4 regions of the Streptomyces sp. NPDC006435 genome follow, and region 1 is predicted to be linked to each of the others. Evidence: riboswitches for the same ligand, from Rfam matches in the RefSeq annotation. Region 1 holds a riboswitch; each other region holds the start of a gene.
What was found. Region 1 has a riboswitch for cyclic di-AMP ahead of ABZZ04_RS06425 (transglycosylase family protein). Riboswitches for the same ligand answer to the same signal wherever they lie in the genome.

Region 1 (4,193 bases):
CGATCAGCCCGCGGACCGGCCCGCGGACCGTTTCGCGACCTCGTCCGCCGTCCCGCCCGCCGACGGTTGCCCCGTCGGCGGGTCCGGTGTCCGTCCCGCCGCGCCCGAGCTCTTCACCTGGGAGTTCGCCACCGACCCGTACCCGGCCTACGCCTGGCTGCGCGAGCACAGCCCCGTGCACCGGACCGCGCTGCCCAGCGGCGTCGAGGCCTGGCTCGTCACCCGGTACGCGGACGCCCGGCAGGCGCTCGCCGACACCCGGCTCTCCAAGAACCCCGCGCACCACGCCGAACCGGCGCACGCCAAGGGGAAGACGGGCATCCCCGGGGAGCGCAAGGCGGAGCTGATGACGCATCTGCTGAACATCGACCCGCCCGACCACACCCGGCTGCGCCGCCTCGTCTCCAAGGCGTTCACCCCGCGCCGGGTCGCCGAGTTCGCGCCGCGGGTGCAGGAGCTGACGGACCGCCTCATCGACCGCTTCGCCGAGGAGGGCAAGGCGGACCTCATCCACGACTTCGCCTTCCCGCTCCCCATCTACGCGATCTGCGACCTGCTGGGCGTGCCGCCCGAGGACCAGGACGACTTCCGGGACTGGGCGGGGATGATGATCCGCCACGGCGGCGGCCCGCGCGGCGGGGTGGCCAGATCGGTGAAGAAGATGCGCGGCTACCTCGCCGAGCTGATCCACCGCAAGCGCGAGAACCCGGGGGAGGACCTGATCTCGGGGCTGATCCGGGCCAGCGACCATGGCGAGCACCTCACCGAGAACGAGGCCGCGGCGATGGCCTTCATCCTGCTCTTCGCCGGGTTCGAGACGACGGTCAACCTCATCGGAAACGGCGTCCACTCCCTGCTGCGCGACCCGGAGCAGCGCGCCCTGCTCCAGCACTCCGTCGACACGGACGGGGGCGGGCTGCTGGAGACCGGGATCGAGGAGCTGCTGCGGTACGACGGTCCGGTCGAGCTGGCGACCTGGCGGTTCGCCACCGAGCCGCTGACGCTCGGCGGTCAGGACATCGCGGCCGGGGATCCCGTGCTCGTGGTGCTCGCCGCCGCCGACCGCGACCCGGAACGCTTCACGGACCCCGACACCCTGGACCTCGCGCGGCGTGACAATCAGCACCTCGGGTACGGGCACGGCATCCACTACTGCCTGGGCGCGCCGCTCGCCCGGCTGGAGGGCCGGACCGCGCTCACCACGCTGCTGAGACGCCTTCCCGACCTGCGGCTCGCGGTGGAATCCGGTGATTTGCGGTGGCGTGGCGGGCTCATCATGCGCGGACTGCGCACCCTCCCGGTGGAGTTCACGCCGGAGTCCGGGCGGCCCGGAAGTGACGCCTCGTCAACTCTGTGACTTTTACGTGATCCGCGCTGCATCGACTTGTGACTCCCGTTCGAGTCCAGCTAGGTTCACCGTTCGACCCACCAGTCACACGTCAGCTACACGGAAGGCAACCCCATGGGCTCCGCGAACGGCAAACACCGTCGCCCCCGTCAGGCACCCGCCATCGTCGTCGCCGCGGGCGTGACCGGGTCCGCCATCGCCATCCCGCTGCTCGGCGCGTCCGGTGCGCACGCGGCCGACGCCACGACCTGGGACCGGGTGGCCGAGTGCGAGAGCGGCGGCACATGGAGCGCCGACTTCGGCAACGGCTCCTACGGCGGGCTCCAGCTCTCGCCGGAGACCTGGAAGGCGTACGGCGGCGAGTCGTACGCCGAGCGCGCCGACCTCGCCAGCCGGGCGCAGCAGATTGCCGTGGCCCAGAAGGTCCTGGAGGACCAGGGGCCGCAGGCGTGGCCCAGCTGTGCGGTCATCTCCGGCCTCGCGACGGACGGGACGCTGCCCGGCGTCGACCCGGGGACCGCGCCCTCCGTCGACCCGGGGCAGGACGGCAAGTCCACCGGGAAGCCGTCGAAGACCCCGGCCGACGAGGCCGGCCCGTCGGACGGCGCCACGGGCGACACGGACGGCGCGGGTGCGGTGGACGGCGAGGACGGTTCGTCCGGACCGGGCGGCGCCGACGAGCCGTCGGGGACGGTCACGCCGTCGCCGGATCCCTCGTCCACAACCCCCACGACCCCGCCCGCGGAGGGCTCCGCGGAGGGCTCCACGGAGGACCCTGCCGACACGCCCGGGAAGTCCGTCCCGTCCGGTTCACCTGAATCGTCCAGCGGTCAGGGCGGCAAGCATCGCGGCGCCCCGGCCGTCGAGAACGGCCGCGGGGCCGGCGCCGACGAGGGCCGCGAGTCGGGCCGTCACGCCTCCCGCGGCGGTGACGGCGCGCGCGACACGGATGCCCCGGTCGCCGCCGACCCGTACACCGTCCGCCCCGGTGACAACCTCTGGGCCATCGCCGACGAGCAGAAGGTCCCTGGTGGGTGGGCCGCGCTGTACGAGGCGAACAGGGCCGAGGTCGGCTCCGACCCGGACCTCATCCTTCCCGGCCAGCGGCTCGACCTCGATGTGAGGGCCGAGTGAGAGCCGAGTGAGAGCGGCCTGACAACCGGCTGAAAAAGACCCCGAAACCGGGGCAGTTCAGGGGCCTATGTCCACTTATGCGTAAGTGAGACATGGGTCTCTTTGCGTCAACTGGCGTGTCGCGCGCCGGGAACCCCCGCACATCGGGTCCGACCTGCGGAAACAACAGATCCTCAGATGCAAGTAAGGGCTTATTGTCCGATGTGTCCATCTTTGAATGTGGGGGTTGCGTATGTTTACGGTCGGAACCGCTCGCACCGCGGGCCCCGTCGACCGTCACGCCGAATCCTGCCGTCGGTCGGAGGGAACAGACGCGTAAAGCGCCGTAGGCAGGAGCGGGGGACCCAGGTAGGCGCCGGCCCCGATCGTCGAAGGACGCATCAGGACCGGCTTGGGGTGAAGTCGCGTGCTAGGACGTGCGACCGGGCAACTCACTTGGCCCGAACCCGACAGCTCACCTCGTAGGCGTCGGTGAGGAGAAGTTCCATGCTGTTTTCCAGCAAGGGCAAGCACCGCCGCCCGTCCAAGGCCGTCCGCATCGCCACGCTCGCCGGTGTCACCGGTGCCGCCGTCGCCGCCCCCCTGATGGGTGCGACCAGCGCCTCCGCCGCCTCCGTCGCCACCTGGGACGCCGTCGCCCAGTGCGAGTCCGGTGGCAACTGGTCGATCAACACCGGCAACGGCTACTACGGTGGCCTGCAGTTCTCCCAGTCCAGCTGGGCCGCCGCCGGTGGTCTGCAGTACGCCCCCCGCGCCGACCTGGCCACCAAGGCCCAGCAGATCGCCACCGCCGAGCGCCTCCTCGACTTGCAGGGCCCGGGTGCCTGGGCCTGCGCCGGTGCCGGCGGCCTGACCAACGACGGCGTCGACCCGGGCGTCGACACCGGCTCCTCCGGCTCCACCGAGAAGTCCGGCTCCACCCAGCAGCAGAGCACCCCGGCCGCCCCGAAGCAGCAGTCGCAGCCGACCCGCCAGGCCCAGCCGAAGCAGGAGCGCACCGAGGCCCCCGCCGCCTCCCGCTCCGAGCGCTCCGCCGCCCCGCGGGCCGAGGCCAAGAAGACCGTCACCACCCCGACCGGCAAGAAGGTCAAGAAGGGCGACGGCGAGTACAAGGTCGTCACCGGCGACTCGCTGAGCAAGATCGCCGCCGACCAGGACGTCGAGGGCGGCTGGCAGAAGCTGTTCGAGCTGAACAAGGACATCGTCGAGAACGCCGACCTGATCTACCCGGGTCAGCAGCTGCACCTGACGAAGTAGCCGGGACCCTCTCCTCCCCGGCGGCCCCGGCCCGCGCGACCCTCCGTACGCGCGGGCCGGGGTTTCCGCCTTCCCGCCGCGCGGACGGCCCCGGCCCTCACGGGCGGGCCCCCGCCGCCGGAGTCCTCCTCCCCGTAAGGGGGAGGGGTGCCCGTAAAAGGGGAGGGACTGTTCAACTCCTGTAGTTACCAGCCGGTAAAAATCTGGTCTTTCATCCCGCATTGTCCGCCCCCGGGTCCTTTTTCGTCCCAGGGGACGGGCGGTCGTCGGGCTGATCGGGCCGGGCCGGTTAGGCTCTTGTCGCAAGGCCAAAGCGACCCTGCACAACCAGCGTCATATCCCAGAAGGAGATGCCTCGTGCCGTCCATCGACGTCGTCGTAGCCCGGGAAATCCTCGACTCCCGCGGAAACCCCACGGTCGAGGTCGAGGTCGGCCTCGACGACGGCAGCACGG
Region 2 (4,193 bases), on a different contig from region 1:
CCCCTTGTACTCGGGGTGGGCGCCGCCCTTCGTGGCGACGACGACGTCGGAACGGTTGCCGCGCGCGGCGAGCCACTTGCCGATGACGGTCTCGGACTCACCGCCCTCGTTGCCCGGGACCCAGGCCGAGTACACGTCGGCGGTGTCGATGAAGTTGCCCCCGGCCTCGACGTAGGCGTCCAGCACGGCGAACGACTGCGCCTCGTCGGCGGTCCAGCCGAAGACGTTGCCACCGAGTGCGAGCGGGAAGACCTGGAGGTCGGAGGAGCCCAGCTTACGAAGAGAAGTCATAAGTGGATCAACGAATTCCAACGGGCCCGCTATTCCGACGGGCTCGTTGTTTCCTGCGGGTTCGTCGTTCCCGACGGGTTCGTTCGGGTTCGCTGTCCCCGACAGCCCGTCGGCCCGTCGGCCCGTCGGCCCGGTCGGGACTGCCGTTCCGGGTTCCGGGTCCTGTGCCGCTCAAGACGAACCGGCAGCCCTGACGTCGGGGGGTGAGCGTCAGGACTGCCGGGGTTCATGGGCCGGTGGACCGGGTCGGGCCGGGTCGCCTCAGATGTTGAGGCCCTTGCCGCGGAGCCAGGCCATCGGGTCGACGCCCGTGCCGTCGGGGGTGTGGATCTCCAGGTGGAGGTGCGGTCCGGTCACGTTGCCGGTCGCACCGACCCGGCCGATGGTCTCGCCGGTGGTGACCTTCTGGCCGACGCCGACGCCGATCGAGGACTGGTGGCAGTACCAGATCTCCGTACCGTCCTCCAGCTCCAGCACCGTGCGGTAGCCGTACGAACCGGCCAGACCGGCCGACTTGATCGTGCCGCTGTGCACGGCCTTGATCGGGGTTCCGGTCGGGGCGGCGAAGTCGAGGCCGGTGTGGTGGCCGGAGGACCACATCGAACCGGCCTGCCCGAAGGTCGAGGTGATCGTGTACGAGAAGGTCGGAACGGCGTAGCTGGCGGCGAGCTTGGCGAGCCGCGCGGCCTCCGCCTTCTTCTTGGCCTCCTCCTCCGCCTTCTTCTTCTCGGCGGCGGCCTTGGCCTCGGCCTCGTCCTGCTGCTTCTTCGCCTCGGCGGCGGCCTTCTCGGCGGCCACCTTCTCCTCGGCGGCCTTGGCCTCGGCGACGGCCGCGTCCTGCTGCTGCTCGGCCTGCTGGAGGATGCGGACACGGAGCGCCTCGCCCGCGTCCGTCCTGCCCTGCTCGGCCTCGGCGACGGTGATGCCGGCGGAGGTCAGCGGGGCGGTGGCGGTGACGTCCTCGGACGCGTCCTTGTCCGAGTCGTCGGAGAACAGTGCGCCCACGCCGGGAAGTGACGCGGCGTCGGGGAGGTTCTCCGTGATGGAGTCGGGGACGGAGATGGAGACCGGCGGCTTGCTCTGCGCGGTGGCCATGCCGCCCGCACCGACCGCCGCGATGACGCCGACGCCCAGCACCGTCGAACTGCGGGCGAGTCCGCTGCGCTGCTTGGCGACGCGGTGCCGGCCGCGCACGGGGCGGACGGACTCCTCGGTGGGGTTCCACTCCTCCAGGCTGCGCGCGGGCTCGCCGCCGTTGCCCTCGGCGCGGAAGTCGCCGCCGAAGCCGTCGTTGAAGTCACCGCTGAACTCGGTGGTGAAGTCGCCGCCATGGCCGGTGCCGTAGTCGCTGCCGTACGCCGTCGTCACCGTCCCGGTGGCCGCCGCGTCGGAACCGAAGTCGGAGCCGCGCTGCGCGGGGAAGTCGGAGCCGAAGCCGTAGTCGGGGGTGAACCGGGACGGGACCTCGGGGGCAGGCTTGTTGGACGCCACGGGGGCGCACTCCTTTCCTTCCTTCTCGCCTACCGGGTTAGCTGACGGGTTCGGAGCAGGAAGGTCTCCTACGGGCTCCTCTGCCTCTCACGAGACACAGGCGTCCGATTCACCCCATATAGGTGGTTCCCCGGTTCCCTTGCGGAATTCGGCGCTCGCGCACGGTGCCGCCACTGGCGACGGCTGGGACGACCGCGCTGCGTTATCGAACGTTAATAGACACCGGGGCCGCATTCCAAGCTGTTCCCACTGATCGTTCACGTCTTTGGCCTGGACTTTACGGGACATAACTCAATGAAAACGTATGAGTTGACCGCACCTCAGTCATTATCCCGTTTCTGACGTTGCGTCAAACGTTATGCGGAGCGGCGCCTTTCGATTACGTACGGTGGCATCGCGAACGGAAGGAACGGAACCGGCCCCGCGCCCACCCCGCAACCATTCCCGCATCCTCCTCCCGCGCCTCCCCTCACGCCTCCCCTCACGCCTCCTCCAGGCCGACGATCCGCACGGTCCTGCGCCGGTCCGGCTGACCCTCCGCCGGACACATGACCGCGAGCAGCGCCATGTCGTCGGTCGTCTCGCCGCCCGTGTGCAGGCGCACGTCGTCGGTCAGCGCGGACAGCAGCTCCTCGGGCCCCGGGAAGATCCGCCCGCGCAGCCGGTCCGCCGGATCGTAGAAGACCCCTTCGACGTTCCGCGCCTCGGAGAGGCCGTCCGTGTACAGGAGCAGGGTCGTCCCGGCCGGCAGGTCCCACTCGTCCGTCCGCTGCGACCACGCGCCCAGGCCCATCCCGAGCGGCAGCGCGGGCTCGGTGGGCCTCAGCACCTCCAGCGCCCCGTCGGGATGCAGCAGGATCGGTTCGGGGTGGCCGCGGTTGACGACGCGCACCCGGGACAGCCCGGACGGGATCTCCGCCAGCACGGCGGTGATGAACCCCTCCAGCGCGTCGAGCCCGCCCCTCCTCGTCTCCTCCCGCGCCAGCGCCCGCTCCAGCCGCCACGCCACGCCCTCCAGCGAGCGCTCCTGCTCCGCCGCCTCGCGGAACGCCCCGATGACCACCGCCACCGTCCCCACGGCTTCGAGGCCCTTGCCCCGCACGTCCCCGACCACCAGGCGCACCCCGTACGGGGTGTCCGTCACGGCGAACAGGTCGCCGCCGACGAACTCGTCCGCCTGCGCCGCCACGTAACGCGCCGCCACGTGCAGTCCGCCGATCCGCTCGGACGGCTTCGGCAGCACCGCGCGCATGGCGGTCTCCGCGATGGCCCGCGCGGAGGCCAGCTGCTCGTTGCCGCGCCGCACCACCGTGTTGATCACGACCGCGAGGACCGAGACGGTGGCCAGGGTCAGCAGCTCGATCAGCGGCACCACTTCGGGCAGCGTGCTGCTGGACAGCCGCAGCGCGATGACGGCCAGCATCGAGGCGATACCGGTGCGGACGGTGCTGGACAGCGAGAAGAACGGGGCGGCGATCAGCGGCGCCGCGACGAACAGCGGGATGGCGGTGAAGGTCGGCGGCGTGAAGGCGTCGAAGACCAGCCCGCCGATGATCATCAGGGCGGGCATCGCCCGCACGAACCGCCGGGTGCCGACGCCGCCCTCGGCGTGCCCGCCGCGCCGCTGTTCCCGCTTCCACACCACCCGTTGGTCTCCTGCCCGGTACGTCCGCGGCTGCGGACGGAACCGCGCCCCGCCCCCAGACTCCCCGGAACGGAACGACGCGGCGACCGCTCATCGGCCAATGGAGGGATCTGGGCGGGAGAACGAAACGAGTCAGGCCCGGCACGCTGCATGCGTGCCGGGCCTGACTCTTCAGTAGCGGGGACAGGATTTGAACCTGCGACCTCTGGGTTATGAGCCCAGCGAGCTACCGAGCTGCTCCACCCCGCGTCGGTGAACACCACTCTACGCCATTCCCGGCGCTCCCATGACCACTCGGGTTCCCCGGGGCTTCACCCGGGCCGCATCCGGCACACGGACCGCACCGACGGGCGAGGGGTCGGACCCCTGCCCGGACCTGGCCCCGGACGGCGCGCGCTTGTCGATATGCGGTGATATGACTGTTTCATCGACCGGCTGACCGACGCGGCGGCATCGCACTGATCGGGAGCGAACCGTGGACGACTACTCGTTGCTCGACCTCTTCTGGACCATGCTCTGGTTCTTCCTCTGGGTCATGTGGCTGTTCCTGCTCTTCAAGGTCATCACGGACATCTTCCGCAGCCACGACCTCGGCGGCTGGGGCAAGGCGGGCTGGCTGGTCCTGACGCTGCTGCTGCCGTACATCGGGGTGCTGGTGTACGTGATCGTGCGCGGCAAGTCCATGAGCAGGCGGGACATCAAGGAGGCCCAGGACCGGGACGCGGCCTTCAAGGCGTACGTACGGGAGGCGGCGGGCACCCCGGGC
Region 3 (4,193 bases), on a different contig from region 1:
AGCACTTCCCGGGCAGGAAGCGGACCGAGTACCGCAATCAGCTGGTGCTGAACCTGGCCCGCGCCGATGTGCGCGAATATCTCCTGGGGCAGCTGGACACCCTGCTCTCCAGCGCGCCCATCGACTATGTGAAATGGGATTTCAACCGCTGTTTCACCGATGCGGGGTGGCCGGGCGAGGAGTATCCGCAGAAGCTCTGGATCGAGCACGTGGACGGCCTGTACGCACTGATCGACCGGCTCGGGGCCGCGCACCCCTCCGTCGCGTTCGAGTCCTGCTCGGGCGGTGGCGGGCGGATCGACCTGGGAATCCTGTCCCGTACGGACCAGGTGTGGACCTCCGACAACACCGACCCGCTGGACCGGCTCGCCATCCAGGAGGGCTTCGGTCAGATTCACCCGGCCCGGGTGATGGCCGCCTGGGTCACCGACAGTCCGAACGTCCAGTTCAACGACAGGGTCAGCTCCCTGCGCTTCCGTTTCGTGAGTGCGATGGCCGGGGTGCTCGGCATCGGCGGGGACCTCGCGAAGTGGAGCGGGGAGGAGCTCGCCGAGGCGCGGGAATGGGTGGATCTGTACAAGGAGATCCGGCCGGTGGTGCAGCACGGCGAGCTGTACCGGCTGCGCCCCCCGGACGGCGGCCTCAGCGCGGTCCAGTACGTCCGCGGCGAGGAGACCGTGGTCCTGATGTGGCTGGAGACCCAGCGCCACCGGGAGCGGCCCCCGGCCCTGCGGCTGCGCGGGATCGACCCCGGGGCCACGTACACCTGCCTGGACACGGGGGCGGTGCACCACGGTTCGGTGCTGCTGCACCGCGGACTGCACACCGGGCTCCGGGGGGATCTCGACGCGCGCGTGCTGAGGCTTCGGAAGGGATGACCTGCGAAGTGTGTCCGTAATGTTCCTTTTGGTGCAACTTGCCCCGGGTGCGGGGGAGATGGTTGCCCGCTCGTGAGCGGGATCATATCCGTGACGGTGTGTGGCGAAGGGGCGGTCGGGAATTCCGTGCGCGGCGCGGAAAGGCATGATCCTTAATCCACGGAGTGTGACCGGAATTCCGCACCGATTTCCCGGGTGCGGAATCCGGGGTGGAACCCATGGCTTGTTCTCGACGTCCCGGCTCGCCTACGGTCACCGTCAATCCGGACGGACCGCCCAATCCTGCCGCCGCCCGGAATTCACATCCACTGATCGCGTGGCAGGAGCGGGGGAACCAGGTAAGCCGCCGACCGGTATCCGGTCGGCTAGGGGTGAAGTCGCGTTCGCGCGGCCGGGCATCTCCAGCCCGAACCCGACAGCTCACCTCGCAGGCGCCGGAGAGGAAACACTTCATGCCCATATCGGGTAAGCACCGTCGTCCCAAGGCCGGCCCCATCGCCCGCGGCGTCGTCGCGGCGAGCGCCGGCGGCGCCGTCATCGCGCTCCCGCTGCTCGGCGCCACCGGCGCCCACGCCGCGGAGCAGGCCGCCCCGGCCGTCGTGCCGCAGAAGGCCCCCGTCACCACCACGCACGCCCAGCCGGTCGCGCAGAAGCAGGCTCCCGCCACCACGACGTACTCCGTCGTCACCGGCGACTACCTGGCGAAGATCGCCGCCGAGTACAAGGTCCAGGGCGGCTGGCAGAAGCTGTACCAGGACAACCGCCAGATCGTCGGCGAGAACCCCGGCCTGATCTTCCCGGGCATGAAGCTGACCCTCGGCGGCAAGGCGTCCGCCGGCGCCGCGTCCACCGGCACGGGCACCGGCTCCTCCCTCCCGTCGAAGGCCCCCTCGGCGCCGTCGGTCGCGAAGAAGTCGGCCCCGGCCCAGGCCGCCCCGGCCGAGTCGGCCCCGGTCAAGTCCGCGCCCGTCGCCGAGTCCAAGGCCGCGACCTCCGCCCCGGCCGCCCAGAGCACCGGCTCCGGCTACGTCCACCCGGTTCCCGGCAACCACACCACCAACTACCGGGCCTCCGGATCCAACTGGTCCAGCGGCAGCCACAGCGGGATCGACTTCCCCGTCTCCACCGGCACCAGTGTGAAGGCCATCACCTCCGGCACCGTCGTCACCGCCGGCTGGGGCGGCGCGTACGGCAACCAGGTCGTCATCAAGCACGCCGACGGCCGCTACTCGCAGTACGGCCACATGTCCTCCCTCTCCGTCTCGGCGGGTCAGAGCGTGAGCGCCGGGCAGCAGGTCGGCCTCTCCGGCTCCACCGGCAACTCCACCGGTCCGCACCTGCACTTCGAGGTCCGCACGGGTCCGGCGTACGGCTCGGACATCGACCCGATCGCCTACCTGGCCTCGCACGGCATCTACGTCTGATCCGTACGGATCCACGTCCGATCCGCACGGCCGGGAAACCGGACGGCGGAATCCGACCCCGGCGACATGGAAGGGGCGGTGCGCGGCGGCGCACCGCCCCTTCGGCGTATTCCCCCTTTGCCAAAAACTGACCGGGTGGTCTATCTCACCTCCCGTCAACCCCATATTACGGTCGCGTAGGTCACATTCAGCGGTGCAGGATAAGCGCTTGTGGCAGACGATTCGAGAAAAAATCAACGTGGCGTCATCAACCGAAATGGTGTCATCGGGTCGTACGCGGCGATCGGCGACAGCTTCACCGAAGGGGTCGGCGACCCGGGGCCGGACGGGGCCTTCGTCGGCTGGGCGGACCGGTTCGCGGTACTCCTCGCGGACCAGCTCCCGGACACCGGACCGGACGCGGATCCCCACGGGGACTTCAGGTACGCCAACCTCGCCGTACGCGGACGCCTCCTCGACCAGATCGTCGAGGAGCAGGTGCCGCGCGCCAAGGAACTCGCCCCCGACCTGGTGAGCTTCTGCGCGGGCGGCAACGACATCATCCGCCCCGGCACCGACCCCGACGACGTGGCCGAGCGCTTCGAGCGCGCGGTCGCCGACCTGAGCGGATCGGTCGGGACGGTCATGATCACCACCGGCTTCGACACCCGTGGCGTCCCCGTGCTGCGCCATCTGCGCGGCAAGATCGCCACGTACAACGCCCATGTGCGGGCCGTCGCGGACCGCTACGGGTGCCCGGTCCTCGACCTGTGGTCGCTGCGGTCCGTCCAGGACCGGCGCGCCTGGGACGACGACCGGCTCCACCTCTCGCCCGAGGGACACACCAGGGTCGCGCTGCGCGCCGCCCAGGTCCTCGGCATGGAGGTGCCGGCCGACCCCGACCAGGAATGGCCCCCGCAGGCCCAGCGCGGCACGCTCGAAGTGCGGCGCGACGACATCCACTGGGCGCGCGAGTACCTGGTGCCGTGGATCGGACGGCGGCTGCGCGGAGAGTCCTCCGGCGACCACGTCGAAGCGAAGCGGCCGGACCTGCTGCCGCTCTAGGGATGCTTCCCACCGGGCGCCGGACGGAGCGGACGGCCCGGACCCGGCCGTGCGACGGACGGATCCGGGCCTCTCAGGCCCGTCCGAGGAGGGACGGCGGCGACGCCGCCGGTATCCGCTCCAGCACCCCGCCCGCGAAGACGTCGTACAGCGGCAGCGTCTCCAGGTGCACGTACCCGATGTGGCAGTCGCAGACCGCCAGCGGGCAGGCCCGCGGCCCGAGCGCCCGCCGGTAGCTCCCGTCGTAGAGGTTGCCGAGCTCCGCCGGCACGAAGTGGCAGCGCCGCACCGTGCCCTCCCCGTCCACCGAGACGACCGACTCACCGGTCCGGCAGGGCAGCCCCGCCGACCGGTGCGGGTGCCGGCTGTAGGGGAAGAGCGGGTCGACGGCCGTCCAGCGGTCCGCCTCCTCGTCCGTGTAGGTGTGGCCCTCCGCCGCGTTCACCCACAGGTAGACCTCGTCCGGCAGCGCGGCCCGCAGCCGCCGCGCCTCCGCCAGGTGCTCGTCGAGCCCGACGATCCCGACGCTGTGCCGGACGCCCATCGCGGTCAGCTCCCGGCACTTGCCGAGGAACCTCTCGTACGGCGTCTGCCCCGGGTGGTACGTGCACCAGAGCGCGATCTTCCCGAGCCCGGCCCCGCCCGCCTCGGCCAGCCACCCCGTACGACTGCTGAGATTGGTCTGGATCGCGACCCGGCGGATGTGCGGCAACTGCGCCAGCTCGACCAGCGCACGGCGGTACCAGGAGCGGACCAGTCCCTCGCCCCACGGCGTGAACAGCACCGAGAGCCGGTCACCGGTCTGCGCCGCGGCCCACGCCGTGAACCGCTCCAGCGCGGCACGGTC
Region 4 (4,193 bases), on a different contig from region 1:
GGTCGCCGAAGCCCTCGACCGCCGTCACCGTGCCGAGGCCGAACTGGTCGTGCGTGACCCGGTCCCCGACGGCCAGCGTGACCGTCGGCTTGCTGTCCGAGGCCCGCCGCGTGGCGAAGCCCGAGGGGCCGGAGCGCGCGCGGGAGGAGGACAGCGACGAGGTGATCCCCGTCGTCGGCCCGGCCGGAGCCGCCATCGGCCCGGTCCGCTTCCACTCCAGGTGCTGGTCCGGGATCTCCTCCAGGAACCTCGACGGCGGGTTGTACGAGGGCTGCCCCCACGCGCTGCGCATCGCCGCCCGGGTCAGGTAGAGCCGCTCGCGGGCCCGGGTGATGCCGACGTAGGCGAGCCGCCGCTCCTCCTCCAGCTCCTTCGTCTGGCCCAGCGCCCGCATGTGCGGGAAGACGCCGTCCTCCAGGCCGGTCAGGAAGACCACCGGGAATTCGAGGCCCTTCGCGGTGTGCAGCGTCATGAGCGTGATGACGCCGGAGCCGTCCTCGTCCTCGTCGGGGATCTGGTCGGAGTCGGCGACGAGGGCCACCTTCTCCAGGAACTCGGCGAGCGTGCCCGTACCGGTGGCGACCGCGGGGGTGCCGTCCTCCGCGCCCTCCCCGGCCGCCGCCGCGCGCTCCTGCTCGAATTCGAGGGCCACCGAGGCGAGTTCCTGGAGGTTCTCGATCCGGGTCTCGTCCTGCGGGTCGGTGGACGCCTGGAGTTCGGCCAGGTAGCCCGTGCGTTCCAGGACGGCCTCCAGGACCACCGCGGGGCCCGCGCCGGACTCGACGATCGTGCGCAGCTCCTCCATCAGCGTGTTGAACCGCTTGACGGCGTTGGCCGACCGGGCCGCCATGCCGTACGCCTCGTCGACCCGGCGCAGCGCCTGCGGGAAGGTGATCCGCTCCCGCAGGGACAGGGCGTCGATCATCGCCTCGGCGCGGTCGCCGATGCCGCGCTTGGGCACGTTGAGGATGCGGCGCAGCGGGACGGTGTCCTCCGGATTGGCGAGGACGCGCAGGTAGGCCAGGATGTCCCGGACCTCCTTGCGCTCGTAGAAGCGCACGCCGCCGACGACCTTGTAGGGCAGGCCGACGCGGATGAAGATCTCCTCGAAGACACGGGACTGGGCGTTCGTGCGGTAGAAGATCGCGACGTCACCGGCTTTGGCGTCGCCCGCGTCGGTGAGCCGGTCGATCTCGTCCGCGACGAACTGCGCCTCGTCGTGCTCGGTGTCGGCGACGTAGCCGGTGATCCGGGCACCCGTACCGGCGTTCGTCCACAGGTTCTTGGGACGGCGGCTCTCGTTGCGTTCGATGACCGCGTTGGCGGCGGACAGGATCGTCTGCGTGGAGCGGTAGTTCTGCTCCAGGAGGATCGTGGTCGCGTCCGGGTAGTCCTCCTCGAACTGGAGGATGTTGCGGATGGTCGCGCCGCGGAAGGCGTAGATCGACTGGTCGGCGTCGCCCACGACGCACAGCTCGGCCGGGGCGTCGTTCTCGCCCGTCGGCCCGACCAGTTCCCGCACGAGGGTGTACTGGGCGTGGTTGGTGTCCTGGTACTCGTCGACCAGGACGTGCCGGAAGCGGCGGCGGTAGTGCTCGGCGACGTCGGGGAACGCCTGGAGCAGGTGGACCGTCGTCATGATGATGTCGTCGAAGTCCAGCGCGTTGGCCTCGCGCAGCCGGGACTGGTACATCGTGTACGCCTGGGCGAGCGTCTTCTCGAAACCGTCGGCTGCCTGGCCGGCGAAGGTCTCCTCGTCGATCAGCTCGTTCTTCAGGTTGGAGACCTTGGCCGTGAACGACTTCGGCGGGAAGCGCTTCGGGTCCAGGTCGAGATCGCGGCAGACCAGCGCCATCAGCCGCTTGGAGTCGGCCGCGTCGTAGATCGAGAACGACGAGGTGAAGCCGAGCTTCTTCGACTCGCGGCGCAGGATGCGCACGCACGCGCTGTGGAAAGTCATGACCCACATGGCGTTGGCGCGCGGTCCGACGAGCTGCTCGACGCGCTCCTTCATCTCGCCCGCGGCCTTGTTGGTGAAGGTGATCGCCAGGATCTGGCCGGGGTGCACCCCGCGCTCGGCCAGGAGGTGGGCGATCCGGTGGGTCAGCACCCGGGTCTTCCCGGAGCCGGCCCCGGCGACGATGAGCAGCGGGGAGCCCGCGTGCACGACGGCGGCGCGCTGCTCGGTGTTCAGCCCGTCGAGGAGCGCCGCGGGGTCGATGACGGGGCGGGGGGCACCGTCGCGGTAGTACGCGTCCCTGGGCTGCGGCGGCCCGTCGAACACGTCCCCGAAGAGCCCCTCCGGCACCTCTTCGGGTGCGGCGTCCTCGGGGGGCGGCGGGGGCTCTTCCTCCGAGTGCTGGAGGCCGGCCAGGAAACTGTCGTCAAAGAGGCTGCTCATCGCTTGTCGAGTCTAAGCCGCCGCACAGACACCCGGCGGGCCCTTGCCCAACCGCCCCCCGGCACCCGCACGCCGGACACACACCGGACACGCACCGGGAGCGGGTGCGCACACCGCGTGAGGGGTTCCGGCCCCCGGCCGCCCCCGCCACCCAGGTCACGAAAATGTATCGGGCATATCGAACATCGACCTTCCCAGCGGCACACCGGTTGGCTAGCGTGCACGACCGGGCCGCCCGTACCCCCTTTGCGGCGAACCACGCCGAGCGGGCGCCCGCGCCGAATCCGGACTGCCCTCGCGGGCGTTCGGAGCCGGGGACCCAACAGGCAGCACCGGGGTGAATCGGTCCTCATCCCCCACTGAACGGACCGTAGGGCAACCTTCCGTTCCGCCCGAACCCGACAGCTAACCCGGCAGGCGGTCCACGGAAGGAGATGCCCGACTTGGCATCGCACCGCAAACCGCGCCCCCGGACGTTCAGCAACGCACCGGCCGTCGGGCTCACCACGGCGGCGCTGGCGTCCGTGACCCTGCTCTCCACGCAGAGCGCCACGGCCGCGCCCGACCCGAAGCCCGGCATCGAGGACGTCCAGAAGAAGGTCGACGACCTCTACCGGCAGGCGGGCACCGCGACCCAGAAGTACAACCTGGCCAAGGAGGCCTCCACCGCCCAGCGCGCCAAGGTCCGGGCCCTGCTGGACGACGTGGCCGAGCGCGCCGACGAGCTCAACGAAGCGCGCCGGACGCTCGGCGCCTACGCCGCCGCGCAGTACCGCAACGGCTCCATCGCGCCGACCGCCACCTTCTTCCTGGCCGACGACCCGCAGGCGTACTTCGACCAGAGCCGGCTGATGGACCGGATGACCAGCCGGCAGCAGAAGGCGGTCACCGACTTCCAGGCCCAGCAGGCCAGGGCGGCGAAGAAGCGCTCCGAGGCGGTACGGAGCCTGGAGACCCTGACGACGACCCAGGCCACGCTGCGCACCAGCAAGCAGGACGTCCAGAAGAAGCTGGGCGAGGCGCGCACGCTGCTGTCGAAGCTGACCGCCGAGGAGAAGGCGCGGCTCGCGGCGCTGGAGCGGGAGAAGGAGGCGGAGGCCGGGCGCAAGGCCGAGGAGCTGGCGAAGCAGCAGGCCGCCGCCAAGGCAGAGGCGGACCGCAAGGCCGAGGAGGCCGCGAAGGAGGCGGGTTCCGGCAGCGGTACGGGTACAGGTACGGGCACCGGGACCGGCTCGGACAGCGACGCCACCAGCAGGACGGACAAGGTGCTCGCCTTCGCCAGGGCCCAGATAGGCAAGCCGTACGTCTGGGGCGCGACCGGCCCGGACTCGTACGACTGCTCCGGGCTCACCCAGGCGGCGTGGAAGGCGGCGGGCGTCGACCTCCCGCGCACCACCTGGGACCAGGTGAAGGTCGGCACCCGGGTCGCCACGGCGGACCTGCGGCCGGGCGACCTCGTCTTCTTCTACGACGACATCAGCCACGTCGGCATCTACAAGGGCGACGGGATGATGATCCACGCGCCGAAGCCCGGGGCCGACGTGCGCGAGGAGTCGATCTACTACATGCCGATCTACGGCAGCGTGCGCCCGGCGTAGCGGCCGTACCGCCCGGCCTCCGGCCGCCGGACGGGCTCGCCGCTCCGAGCCCGTCCGGCACACCGGGGCCCCCGCCCAGTGCGGCGGGGCAGCGACCGGGCCCGGGGCCGTGCGAACTCAGGGCCCCCGGGCGGGCCCGGGGCCGGGCAGGTTCAGGGCCGGCTCAGGTCCAGAGCGTGGCGATGAAGATGTTG

Region 2: another riboswitch for cyclic di-AMP. It lies ahead of ABZZ04_RS02030 (M23 family metallopeptidase); the one in region 1 lies ahead of ABZZ04_RS06425 (transglycosylase family protein).
Region 3: another riboswitch for cyclic di-AMP. It lies ahead of ABZZ04_RS14295 (peptidoglycan DD-metalloendopeptidase family protein); the one in region 1 lies ahead of ABZZ04_RS06425 (transglycosylase family protein).
Region 4: another riboswitch for cyclic di-AMP. It lies ahead of ABZZ04_RS13245 (NlpC/P60 family protein); the one in region 1 lies ahead of ABZZ04_RS06425 (transglycosylase family protein).

What each region holds. Positions count from the first base shown of each region.
Region 1 covers NZ_JBEXPY010000004.1:91,683-95,875, reverse strand. Annotated here, with positions in the region: gene ABZZ04_RS06435 (cytochrome P450) at 1-1,357, shown strand, start outside; gene ABZZ04_RS06430 (transglycosylase family protein) at 1,463-2,482, shown strand; cyclic di-AMP (ydaO/yuaA leader) riboswitch at 2,794-2,965, shown strand; gene ABZZ04_RS06425 (transglycosylase family protein) at 2,969-3,739, shown strand; gene eno (phosphopyruvate hydratase) at 4,097-4,193, shown strand, end outside.
Region 2 covers NZ_JBEXPY010000001.1:446,917-451,109, reverse strand. Annotated here, with positions in the region: gene ABZZ04_RS02035 (aldo/keto reductase) at 1-291, opposite strand, end outside; gene ABZZ04_RS02030 (M23 family metallopeptidase) at 553-1,782, opposite strand; cyclic di-AMP (ydaO/yuaA leader) riboswitch at 1,794-1,946, opposite strand; gene ABZZ04_RS02025 (PP2C family protein-serine/threonine phosphatase) at 2,264-3,424, opposite strand; tRNA gene ABZZ04_RS02020 (tRNA-Met) at 3,603-3,676, opposite strand; gene ABZZ04_RS02015 (SHOCT domain-containing protein) at 3,903-4,193, shown strand, end outside.
Region 3 covers NZ_JBEXPY010000011.1:86,078-90,270, forward strand. Annotated here, with positions in the region: gene ABZZ04_RS14290 (alpha-galactosidase) at 1-878, shown strand, start outside; cyclic di-AMP (ydaO/yuaA leader) riboswitch at 1,175-1,327, shown strand; gene ABZZ04_RS14295 (peptidoglycan DD-metalloendopeptidase family protein) at 1,331-2,302, shown strand; gene ABZZ04_RS14300 (SGNH/GDSL hydrolase family protein) at 2,513-3,346, shown strand; gene ABZZ04_RS14305 (STM4011 family radical SAM protein) at 3,420-4,193, opposite strand, start outside.
Region 4 covers NZ_JBEXPY010000010.1:25,098-29,290, reverse strand. Annotated here, with positions in the region: gene pcrA (DNA helicase PcrA) at 1-2,401, opposite strand, end outside; cyclic di-AMP (ydaO/yuaA leader) riboswitch at 2,668-2,837, shown strand; gene ABZZ04_RS13245 (NlpC/P60 family protein) at 2,836-3,999, shown strand; gene ABZZ04_RS13240 (hypothetical protein) at 4,163-4,193, opposite strand, start outside.